DNA from 3 places in the Methylobacterium sp. AC690 genome. Region 2 is predicted to be linked to each of the others. Evidence: predicted binding sites of a transcription regulator. Region 2 holds the regulator's gene; each other region holds the start of a gene.
The links. The regulator PhoB, encoded in region 2, activates phosphate uptake and scavenging genes when phosphate is short. The targets are predictions, from matches to a motif close to TGTCATNNANCTGTCAT.

Region 1 (3,891 bases), on a different contig from region 2:
TCGGGCGCGGCTGCGCGGCCGCCGCGGCGATGCCGAGGCCGAGCACCACCGAGACGGCGCGCTCCGTGGTGGTGAGGTTCGGGGTGCCGCTGAAGATGTCTTGGATCATCGCGTTGGCCATGCGGGCGTCTCCTGTGCTGCGTCGCGGGGCGAACGCGGCGGGGGAACGGGCGTTCCACCGCGCGGGTGTGGCGCGGCACCGGGCCGCCGACCGCGCCGGCCGCCCCGGAACGCACCGCCGGGATCCGGCGCGATCTTTGTGTATATCGGAAGTTGTGATCGGGGCGGGATCTTGTTCCTGCGTGCAGAAGGCGTGAAACCGGCGGGGCCGTCACAGAATACGGCGCGGGGGGACGACATGAGCACCAGGACCATGAGCACCAGGACCACGGGCACGCGGACACTCACCGCCGCGATGCTGATCGCGGTGAGCGTCGGGGCTTGCGGCAGCATCACGCGCGGCACGACGGAGAAGATGGCCTTTCTCACGGAGCCCTCCGGCGCGACGATGACGAGCACCAAGGGCTATGCCTGCCCGGCGACCCCGTGCTCCCTCGAGGTGGATCGCTCGGACGCGTTCGACGTGACCTTCGCCAAGCCCGGCTTCCAGCCCGCGCTCATCCCGGTCCGCACCCAGGTGGTGGGCGCGGGCGCTGCCGGGATGGCGGGCAACGTGCTCGCCGGCGGGGTGATCGGCATCGGCGTCGATGCCTATACGGGGGCGGCCCTGGACCATACCCCGAACCCGGTCAGCGCCGTGCTGGTGCCGGAGGCCCGGCCGGGGGCCCCGCACGCCCGCCGTCGCCGCGCCCCCGACACCTAGGCGGTGGTCGCGCGATCGTCCGAGGCAAGAAGACAGGCAAGCAGAGCCGGGCCGGCGTCAGGTTCTCGACGCGTCCGCGACCCGCGCGATCCCGATGGCCGCGACGGCGGGAAACCGTTGGCGCGCCCCTAGCGGGCATTGGGCAGGCGCACCGTCACGCCGGCCTTCGCCGCCGGGGCTTCCGGGCCGGGCGGCGCCCCGCCCCAGCGGGTGGCCTCGATGCGCACCGTGCCCCATCCGGTGGCGACCGTGATCGACAGCGGCAGCAGCAGCGTCCCGTCGAGGATTGGGGCGAAGCGCACCTGCATGTCGTCGTTGGCGGCCATGCGGCGGACGTTGCTCCCGCCGGAGCGGTGGCCCGAGATCGGCACCCAGCGCACCCGGCAGTCGAGGGCGGGGCCGCGATAGGCGCCCTCCGTCACCGTTGCGAGGCGGCCCCGCGACAGCACGAGGTCGGCCCGGCTCGCCCCGTCGAAGACCGGGATGCGCCGGTCGCACAGGGCGACGTCCAGGGGGGCGGCCCCGAGGGGAATCGTCAGCATGGTCAGGGGGTCGACCACGCCGACCTTGTCCTCCGGCGCCACCGGGACCCGGTCCTCGCGCGGGGTCGGGGGCGGCGCGACACTGGCGCTGCGCACGCGCCCGCCGGCGAGGTCGAGGGCCACCGCGATCGGCTTGCCGCCGTAGCGGCTGTCGATCCGGAAGGTGGCGGTCACCGCGCCGGCCCGGGTCGCCGATCCGGCGACGGTGGCCTTGCCGGCCCCGTCGAAGAAGACGCCGGCGAGGCCGCGCAGGCCCGCCTCGAGCTCCAGGGCGTAGCGCTCGCCCGACCGCTCGACCGCGAGGCTCGCCTCGCCCGCCGGCAGGTTCAGGAAGCTCAGGCCGTAGGCCGCCGTGAAGCGGGCCGCGGGTGCCTCCCCCGCGGCCTGCGCGCCGGCCCCCAGCACGGCGGTCGCCAGGGACAGGGCGATCAGGGCCCGGATCTGTCTGTGCCTGCGAGCGGACACGGCCATCGCCTCATCGCGCCCCGAACGGCGCTCAAGCTGTCATATCGGCGTCGGGAGCCCGTAGTATGCGCGCTTCGGCACCTCGCGCGCAGGCTCAACCCCGCGCGGCTCACCCATCCCCTCGCGTGCCGCCAGAACACGCGCCCTCGCCGGACACGCCCCCCTTGCCGGACACGACTGCGTTGGATCGACCCGCCCGATACGCCCTCTACTTCACGCCCGCCCCCGGCTCGGCCCTGGCCGCCTTCGGTGACGCGATCCTGGGTCCCGGCCCGGCGCCCGGCCCGGAGGCGCTCCGGGCGATCCTGGCCGCCCACACCGCCGAGCCGCGCACCTACGGGTTCCACGCCACCCTGAAGGCGCCGATGCGCCTCGCCCCCGGCGCCACCGAGGCCGATCTCCTGGCGGCGGCCGAGGCCCTGGCGGCGCACCGGAGCCCCCTGCCCGTCGGCCCCCTGCGGGTCACCGCCCTCGGGGCCTTCGCCGCCCTGGTGCCGGAAGCGCCCCCGGCCGCCCTCGGCCTCCTGGCCGCCGAGTGCGTCGCGGCCCTCGATCCCCTGCGCGCCCCCCTCACCGAGGCCGAGCGGGCCCGCCGCCGCCCCGAGCGGCTCGATCCCCGCGGCCGGGCGCTGCTGGAGCGCTGGGGCTACCCGCACGTCTTCGAGGCCTTCCGCTTCCACATGACGCTCACCGGCCCCCTCGGGCCGGAGGACGGGGCGACCGCCCTGCCCCTCCTGGCCGCGGCGGCCGCGGGCCTGCCCGACCTGGCGGTCGATGCGGTGAGCGTGGTGGTCCAGGACGGCGCGGCGCCGTTCCGCCTGCTGCGCCGCCTCCCCTTCTCCGCCTGACATCCCTTCTCCGCCCGACATTCCTTGCCCGCCCGACATCCCTTGCCCGCCCGACAGGATCCCGCGATGGCCTCCGATCGCCTCGGCCTCGAACCGGCCGTCCACCCGACCGCCCAGATCTCGGGGGGCCGCCTCGGCCGCTACACCGAGGTCGGCGCGCGCACCCGCCTCCGCGAGACCAGCCTCGACGATTACTCGTACATCGTCGAGGACGGGCAGGCGGACGACACCACCATCGGCAAGTTCTGCTCCATCGCCTCCCACGTGCGGATCAACCCCGGCAACCACCCGATGGAGCGGGCCTCGCAATCCCACATCACCTACCGGGCCAGCGCCTACTGGCCGGGGGAAGCGGACGAGGCGGCCTTCTTCGCCCGGCGCCGGGCCCTGCCCGTCAGCATCGGCCACGACGTCTGGATCGGGCACGGCGCCGTCATCCTGCCCGGGCGCCGCATCGGCACCGGGGCGGTGGTGGGCGCGGGCACCATCCTGACCCGCGACGTGGCGCCCTACACGATCGTGGTCGGCAATCCGGGCCGGGTGGTGCGCCGCCGGTTCCCGGAGGCGATCGCCGAGCGCCTGCAGGCGCTGGCCTGGTGGGACTGGGACCATGCGCGCCTGCGCCGGGCCCTGCCGGATTTCCGTGCCCTGTCGATCGACGCGTTCCTGGAGCGCTACGAAGCAGAGGCATAAGCGTTCCGGCTATCGGTTAGCCGAACAACTGTCATGATGCTGTCGTGCCCCGCGGGTTTACCGGCGCTCATCGTGAATCGCCGGATACCCGCATGCTGATCCTCGAAGATCTGACGCGCCGTTACGGCGACCGCCGTGCCGTGGAGCGCGTCTCCCTCGCCATCCCCCGCGGCCGCTTCGTGGGCGTGATCGGGCGCTCGGGCGCCGGCAAGTCGACCCTGCTGCGGATGATCAACCGCCTGGCCGAGCCGACGGGTGGCCGCATCCTGTTCGACGGCCTCGACGTCACGGCCCTGCGCGGCCGCGAGCTGCGGCGCTGGCGGACGCGCTGCGCCATGATCTTCCAGCAGTTCCACCTCGTCGGCCGCCTCGACGTGCTGAGCAACGTGCTGATGGGCCGGCTCTCCGAGGTGCCCCGGCACCGCGCGCTGCTCAAGCTCTGGTCCGAGCGCGAGCGCGCCCTGGCCCTGGCCGCCCTCGACGGGTTCGGCATGGGCGATTTCGCCGGGCACCGGGCCGA
Region 2 (3,891 bases):
GTGCTGCCGGGGCCGACCCTGTCGGAGGGCGTCGCCGAGTTCATGAAGAGCATGGCCCAGGGGCAGGACGGCGGAGCCGGGGGCGAGGTCGACCTCGACGCCGCCGGAAGGGCTTTCGTGGCCGAGCACCGCCCGACCTCGCTGATCGGTCGTCTCGCCACCGTCGAGGAGGTGGCCAGCATGGTCGCCTACCTCTGCAGCCCGGCCGCCAGCGCCACCAGCGGCGCGGCCCTCCGGGTCGATGGCGGCGTGGTGCGCAGCATCGTCTGAGGACGCGCCGCCCGGTGCGCGGCGGCGGGTGCGGTAAGGATTTCGCAACCTCTGCCGCCGACCCTGGCCCGAAGAGACGGGAGGGCCAAGCGATGGGGGATTATGCGCTGGAAGGTCCGCGCTGGGGCACGGGCGCGGCGGGCACGAGCGGCGGTACCGTCACCTGGGCCGTCGACGGCACGATTCCCACCAGCTTCGTGAGCCTTCTCCAGGCCGCCTTCGCCACCTGGGCGGCGGCCGCCAACATCGCGTTCCAGCAGGTGGCCACGACGGCCAGCGCCCAGATCGACGTCACCCTCGGGGGAATCGACGGGCTCGGCAACACCCTGGGCTATGCCCATTATACCTATAGCGGCCAGCGCATGCAGTCGGTGGAGATCACCTTCGACAGCGGCGAGGGCTGGCACGCCGCCTCCGGCGGGCGGGTGGTCAGCACCCAGAACGTCGATCTCTCCCTGGTGGCGCTGCACGAGATCGGCCACGCGCTCGGCCTCGATCACTACAACACCAAGCCCGAGGTGATGAACGCCATCCTCAACACCAGCATCAAGACCCTGGCGGCCGGCGACCTCGCCGGAATCCAGGCCCTGTACGGCGCGCCGAGCGCTCCGGTGGTGGCCGTGGCCGCACCGTCGAGCCCGGTCGCCGCCTCCACCGCCCCGGCGGTCACGGCGGTGTACCGGTTCTACGACACCCATACGGGGGATCACTTCTACACGACGAGCACCGCCGAGAAGGCGCAGATCCAGCAGACGCTGCCGTGGTTCAACTACGAGGGCACTGCCTGGGCGGCCCCGGCCAAGGGCGCCGACACGGTGGACGTGTTCCGGTTCTTCGACACGGTCTCCAACGCCCACTTCTTCACGACAAGCGTGTCCGAGCGGGACCAGGTCCTGAAGACCGCGCCGAGCTACAAGTACGAGGGCGTGGCCTTCGAGGCCTACGCCGATGCCAGCGCCCCCGGCGGCCTGACCCTGGAGCGCTTCTACAACACCCAGACCGGCCAGCATCACTTCGCCGGCAGCGCCGAGGAGGCCAACGGCATCAATCACGGCGTCGCGGGTCCGGGCTGGGTCGACGAGGGCAAGGCCTTCACCGTCCACCTGCCCACCGACACGATGATGTTCGCCTGAGCGGCGGGGCCGGCCACTCGGCTCGGCGACTTGGCTCAGCCCAGCGACTCGGCCCGGCTACTCGGCTTCGGTCTCGAACATCTCGTCGAAGGAATAGCCCGAGCCGCGCACGGTGCGGATCGGGTCGCTCTGGCGCGGGCGGTTCAGGGCTTTGCGCAGGCGCCCGACATGGACGTCGACGGTGCGCTCGTCGATGTAGACGTCGTGGCCCCAGACGCCGTCGAGGAGCTGCTCGCGGGAGAACACCCGGCCGGGGCTCTGCATCAGGAACTCGAGGAGCTTGAACTCGGTCGGCCCGAGATGGATCTCGCGGCCCTCCCGGCGGATGCGGTGGCTGACCCGGTCGAGCTCGATGTCGCCGGCCACCAGCAGGTTGGCGACGTGGGCGGGCTTGGCCCGGCGCAGCAGGGCGCGGACCCGGGCGAGGAGCTCGGGCACCGAGAACGGCTTGACGATGTAGTCGTCGGCGCCGGTTCCCAGGCCGCGGATGCGGTCGCCCTCCTCGCCCCGCGCCGTCAGCATGATGACCGGCAGCCGCTCGGTTTCGCGCCGGGCGCGGATACGGCGGCAGAGCTCGATCCCCGACAGGGCGGGCAGCATCCAGTCGAGCAGGACGAGGTCGGGCACCTGCTCCTGCAGGCGCAGGTCCGCCTCGTCGCCGCGGGCGGCCGAGTCGACGATGAACCCCTCGGCCTCGAGGTTGTAGCGGAGGAGAAGGGTCAGGGCCTCCTCGTCCTCGACGATCAGGATACGCGTACTCATCGTGCGCTTTCGATCAGACCGGCACGGGGTCAGGCCGCGCCGGGCATGTCCACGGTGGCGTAGTTGGAGGCGTCGTTCTTCGGGCGCTCGCGCTCGGCCAGCAGGTTCTCGCCGGTGACGAGGTAGTGGATCGTCTCGGCGATGTTGGTGGTGTGGTCGCCGATGCGCTCGATGTTCTTGGCCACGAACAGGAGGTGCGTGCAGAACGAGATGTTGCGCGGATCCTCCATCATGTAGGTCAGGAGCTCGCGGAACAGGGAATTGTAGAGGGCGTCGATGGCGTCGTCGCGCTCCCAGACGCCGAGGGCCGCCTTGATGTCGCGGCTGGCATAGGCGTCGAGGACGTCCTTGAGCTGCTCCTGCACCAGGTCGCTCATGTGCTGGACGCCGATGACGATCTTCTGCGGCTGGATCTGGTCGGCGATCGCCACGACGCGCTTGGCGACGTTCTTGGCGAGGTCGCCGATGCGCTCGAGATCGTTCGACACCCGGATCGCCGTCACGGTCTCGCGCAGGTCGATGGCCAGGGGCTGGCGCCGGGCGATGAGCAGGATCGCCCGCTCCTCGATCTCGCGCTGCAGGGTGTCGAGGCGGGTGTCGGCGGCGATCACCGCCTGGGCCAGGGGCGCGTCGCGGCGCACCAGGGCCTCGCCGGCCTCGGTCATCATCTTCTCGGCGATGCCGCCCATCTCGGAGATCGAGCGGCGCAGGTCCTCAAGGTCCGTATCGTAGGATTTGACGATGTGGTCGGGCATGGGTCTCGCTCCTCGATCGGGCCCGCCTGTCCGGTGCCCGCCCTGGCGGTGATGTGGGGCGCGGGCCGATCCCGGCCGGCGGAGGATCAGCCGAAGCGGCCGGTGATGTAGTCCTGCGTCTGGCGCTTCTCCGGGTTCATGAAGATGCGCGTCGTCGGGCCGAATTCCACCAGCTCGCCGAGATACATGAAGGCGGTGAACTGCGAGATGCGCGCCGCCTGCTGCATGTTGTGCGTGACGATGACGATGGTGAATTCCGAGCGCAGCTGCTCGATCAGCTCCTCGATGCGGCCGGTGGAGATCGGGTCGAGGGCCGAGGTCGGCTCGTCGAACAGGATCACCTCGGGGCGCTGGGCCACCGTGCGGGCGATGCAGAGGCGCTGCTGCTGGCCGCCCGAGAGGCCCATGCCGGACTGCTTGAGCTTGTCCTTCACCTCGTCCCAGAGGGCGGCCTTGCGCAGGGATTCCTCGACGCGCACGTCGAGGTCGGCCTTGGGCAGCTTCTCGTAGAGGCGCAGGCCGAAGGCGACGTTGTCGTAGATCGACATTGGGAACGGGGTCGGCTTCTGGAACACCATGCCGATGCGCGAGCGCAGCTCGTTGAGGTCGACCTTGGAATCCAGCACGTTCTGGCCGTCGAGGAGGATCTCCCCTTCCGCGCGCTGGTCCGGATAGAGGCTGTAGATCCGGTTGAAAGTGCGCAGCAGGGTGGACTTGCCGCAGCCCGACGGGCCGATCAGCGCCGTGACCTGGCGGTCGTGGAAGTTGAGGTTGACCGACTTCAGGCCGTGGAAGCTGCCGTAATAGAAGTTCAGGTCCTTGACGGCGATGCGGACCGGTGAGGACTCGTCGGCCTTGTGGCGTCCGGTGAGCTGCGCGGACGTGATCCCGGGGGCGGCGTTCATCGGTTCAAGATCCTATCAGTCGAAGGAGCGGGGACAGGCGGCGCGCGGGTGGTCAGCGCGACCGCT
Region 3 (3,891 bases), on a different contig from region 2:
ACGGACTTTGGCGTCCAGGGACTCGCGGTCGAGGAACACGATCTTCTTCGTCATGGAATCCTCTGGCCGATCCGGCCAAGACACGTACTAGACACGCCGCGGTGCGGGCACGTCACGGATAAGGACTTCGGGTGTGCCGGAGCGGGCGTGTCCGCTCCGGCACGTCAGCTCAGGACTTCGAGAGCGGGTTCTCGCGCAGGTAGCTCGACGCGGCAGCGACGCCGGAGCCGGGCTGGACCTTCACCCCGTGGTCGAGCATGGCCATCTCGGCACCCGCGATGGCGCCCAGGAGCGATAGCTCGTTCATGTCACCGACGTGGCCGATGCGGAACACCTTGCCGGCGACCTGGCTCAAGCCGGCGCCGAGCGCCAGGTTGTAGCGCACGTAGGCGTGCTTGATGATCGCGGCGGCATCGACGCCCTCCGGCACGAGGATGGCCGTCACGGTGTCGGAGTTCCACTTGGGCTCCTTGGCACAGGTCTTCAGGCCCCAGGCCGCCACGGCCTGGCGGGTCGCCTCGCCGAGCACGTGATGGCGATGGTAGACGTTCTCGAGCCCTTCCTCGTTGAGGCAGGCGAGGGCTTCGCGCAGGCCGTAGAGCAGCGGCAGCGGCGGGGTGTAGGGGAAGTAGCCGGCCGGGTTCTGCTTCTGGTGGTCGGCCCAGTCGAAGTAGACATGCGCCAGGCGATCGTTCTGGCCCGACGAGGTGTCGGCGGCCTTGAGCGCCTTCTGGCTGACGCAGATCACGCCGAGACCGGCGGGGAGCATCAGGCCCTTCTGCGAGCCGGCAATCGCGCAATCGACCTTCCACTCGTCCATCTTGAACGGCAGCGATCCGATCGAGGAGACGCCGTCGACGAAGAGCAGGGCCGGGTGGCCGGCCGCGTCGATCGCCTTGCGCACGGCGCCGATATCGCTGGTGACGCCGGTGGCGGTCTCGTTGTGGACCACCATGACGGCCTTGATCTCATGGTTCTTGTCGGCGCGCAGGGCCTCGCCGATCCGCTCCGGGTTCGCACCCGTGCCCCACTCCTCGTCCTGCACCACGACCTCGAGGCCGAGGCGCTGGGCCATGTCGATCCAGAGGTGGCTGAACTGGCCGAAGCGGGCGGCCAGCACCTTGTCGCCGCGCGACAGGGTGTTCGACAGCGCGGATTCCCAGATGCCCGTGCCGGAGGCCGGGAACAGGAAGATGGTGCCGTCCTTCGAGCCGTAGACCGCCTTGCTCTCCTCGAACAGAGGCTTCGTCAGCGCCGGGAAATCCACCGAGCGGTGGTCCTCGGACTGGACCATCATCGCGCGCATCACGCGATCCGGAATGTTCGTCGGGCCCGGGACGAACAGATGGTTCCGGCCGGGACGTCGCGTTGCCGCCATGGTGTTTTCTCCGTTTCTCAGAATAGCGCCGACACGCAGCTGGCGTGCGGCGACAATGGTGCGCCGAGGGTTGTGGCGGATCGCACGGAGCGCCCCGGGACGATCCCGGGTGCTCCTGACGGCCGCTGGTCAGATGAATCGCGGGACGAACTCGTTCGCGCGCGACATGGGGACGAAAACGGGACCGGGGACGAAAACGGGACCCGGGAGGAAAACGGGACCCATGTCCGTCCGCGCCGAAGGTTGCCCTCCGACGCCCGTCGCCGCGCGCGCCACCGAATACCTCAAGCCTCTTCTCCATGGGCCGGGTCGCGCGACACGCGCTGACCGCTGGGCCGTTTCAGCGTCGTCGTCCCCGGGGACGGCACCCTTAGTTCGCCTCGATGGGCTCCGGTCATGCGTTCGCGAACGCCGCCCGGTGGGGCACCTTGAGCGGGACTATGCCCGGCTTCTGCCAGAAAGGAAAACCCGAAATACTTGGTCTCAAATCAAAATTTTTTTTGTGGAAGAAGAGCTTACGTCGCGGCGCAGAAGGCGCGCGGTCTCGCGGGGCCAACGTCATCAAACTGATACGGGAATCCGGTTTGGCTCATGACGTTGGAGGCTGTCCCGGAGGCGAACGTGGGCGAAGACACTGAGACGACCCGCGTCCGGACCCTGTTCCTGTCCGACATGCATCTGGGCACCAAGGGGTGCCAGGCCGATCTGCTGCTCGAATTTCTGCGTGATTACGATGCGGACGTCATCTACCTCGTCGGTGACATCGTGGATGGCTGGCAACTCAAGTCCGGCTGGTACTGGCCGCAGAGCCACAACGACGTCGTGCAGAAGCTCATGCGCAAGGTGCGCAAGGGTTCGACGCTGGTGTACGTGCCGGGCAACCACGACGAATTCCTGCGTGACTACATCGGCATGACCTTCGGCGGCATCGAGATCGCCGACCAGCGGGTGCACGAGGCCGCCGATGGGAAGCGGTACCTCGTCATTCACGGCGACCAGTTCGACATGGTGGTCCGCCATGCCAAGTGGCTCGCGTTCCTGGGCGACGGCGCCTACACCTTCGCGCTCTTCGTGAACACCTACGTCAACACCGTGCGCCGCCGCCTCGGCCTCGCCTATTGGTCGCTTTCGGCCTGGGCCAAGCTGAAGGTAAAGAACGCCGTCAGCTTCATCGGCAAGTTCGAGGAACTGCTGAGCGCCGAGGCCAAGCGCGTCGGAGCCGATGGGGTGATCTGCGGCCACATCCACCACGCGGCCAACCGGCAGATCAACGGTCTGACCTACCTGAACACCGGCGACTGGGTGGAATCCTGTACCGCCATCGTCGAACATTACGACGGCACCATGGAGGTGCTGCACTATCCGAGCCTGCTTCGCGCCCGTGCCGCGCGCACCGAGCTGGTCGGCCATCCGCGGCCCGAAGGGGCCCGGGCGGTCGCGTGAGGCTCCTCATCGCGACGGATGCCTGGCATCCGCAGGTCAACGGTGTCGTCCGCTCCCTGGAGAACATGGCCGCGGCGGGGGCCGCCTACGGCTTCGACCCGGTGTTCCTGACCCACCAGGACTTCGCGTCCCTTCCCCTCCCGGGATATCCCGAGATCCGGCTCGCCTACGCCACCAAGCGGCACGTGGCCCGCCTCTGGGACGATCTGCGGCCCAGCCACGTCCACATCTCCACCGAGGGGACCGTCGGCTATGCCACGCGGCGATACTGCCTCGCCCACGGCCGGCCGTTCACCACGAGCTATCATACCCGTTTCCCGGAATATCTTTCCGCCCGGGCCCCCGTGCCGGAAGCCTGGAGCTATGCCTGGCTGCGCCGGTTTCACGGAGCGGCCAACGGCACCATGGTCTCCACCCCTTCCCTGGAGCGCGACCTCGACGCCCGCGGCTTCACGAATCTGATGCGCTGGACGCGCGGCGTCGATACCGAGCTGTTCCGCCCGCGCCCGCCGGAGGCGCCGGACTTGGCGGACCTCGCCGGTCTGCCACGGCCGATCTTCCTTTCCGTGGGACGGGTCGCGGTGGAGAAGAACCTCGAAGCGTTCCTGCGCCTCGACCTGCCCGGCACGAAGGTCGTCGTCGGCGACGGCCCGGACCGAGCACGCCTCTCAGGTATCGCGCCGGAGGCCCGTTTCCTGGGCACCCGTACGGGCGCCGCGCTGGCCGACCTCTACGCCGCCGCCGACGTCTTCGTGTTTCCGAGCCTGACCGATACCTTCGGAATCGTGCTCCTCGAAGCCCTCGCCTGTGGTGTGCCGGTGGCCGCCTACCCCGTCACAGGTCCCCTCGACGTCATCGGCCGGACCGGTGCCGGCGTCCTCGATCAGGATCTGCGAGCGGCCGCCCTGGCCGCGCTGGCAATTCCGCGCGAGCGCTGTCGCGGCGAAGCCCTGCGCTACACCTGGGCCGAGAGTGCGCGCCAGTTCTACGACAACATTGCCCACGCCCATGGCAGCACGCCGGCCCCGGCCCGGGCAGCGGGGACGGCTCCGCGGGGCATCGTCGAACTC

Region 1: a site for PhoB is predicted at 1,868-1,884, ahead of AC0IY1_RS13705 (DUF1045 domain-containing protein). Genes of this name have one in related genera too.
Region 3: a site for PhoB is predicted at 1,935-1,951, ahead of AC0IY1_RS17290 (UDP-2,3-diacylglucosamine diphosphatase). Genes of this name have one in related genera too.

Annotation. Positions count from the first base shown of each region.
Region 1 covers NZ_CEEDOX010000010.1:182,091-185,981, forward strand. Annotated here, with positions in the region: gene AC0IY1_RS13690 (YgaP family membrane protein) at 1-121, opposite strand, end outside; gene AC0IY1_RS13695 (translation initiation factor 2) at 374-823, shown strand; gene AC0IY1_RS13700 (DUF3108 domain-containing protein) at 952-1,836, opposite strand; gene AC0IY1_RS13705 (DUF1045 domain-containing protein) at 1,995-2,678, shown strand; gene AC0IY1_RS13710 (DapH/DapD/GlmU-related protein) at 2,745-3,371, shown strand; gene phnC (phosphonate ABC transporter ATP-binding protein) at 3,464-3,891, shown strand, end outside.
Region 2 covers NZ_CEEDOX010000008.1:33,937-37,827, reverse strand. Annotated here, with positions in the region: gene AC0IY1_RS10945 (SDR family NAD(P)-dependent oxidoreductase) at 1-270, shown strand, start outside; gene AC0IY1_RS10940 (matrixin family metalloprotease) at 363-1,403, shown strand; gene phoB (phosphate regulon transcriptional regulator PhoB) at 1,461-2,165, opposite strand; gene phoU (phosphate signaling complex protein PhoU) at 2,195-2,920, opposite strand; gene pstB (phosphate ABC transporter ATP-binding protein PstB) at 3,007-3,825, opposite strand; gene pstA (phosphate ABC transporter permease PstA) at 3,878-3,891, opposite strand, start outside.
Region 3 covers NZ_CEEDOX010000014.1:103,300-107,190, forward strand. Annotated here, with positions in the region: gene AC0IY1_RS17280 (D-2-hydroxyacid dehydrogenase) at 1-54, opposite strand, end outside; gene AC0IY1_RS17285 (aminotransferase class V-fold PLP-dependent enzyme) at 170-1,378, opposite strand; gene AC0IY1_RS17290 (UDP-2,3-diacylglucosamine diphosphatase) at 1,970-2,821, shown strand; gene AC0IY1_RS17295 (glycosyltransferase family 4 protein) at 2,818-3,891, shown strand, end outside.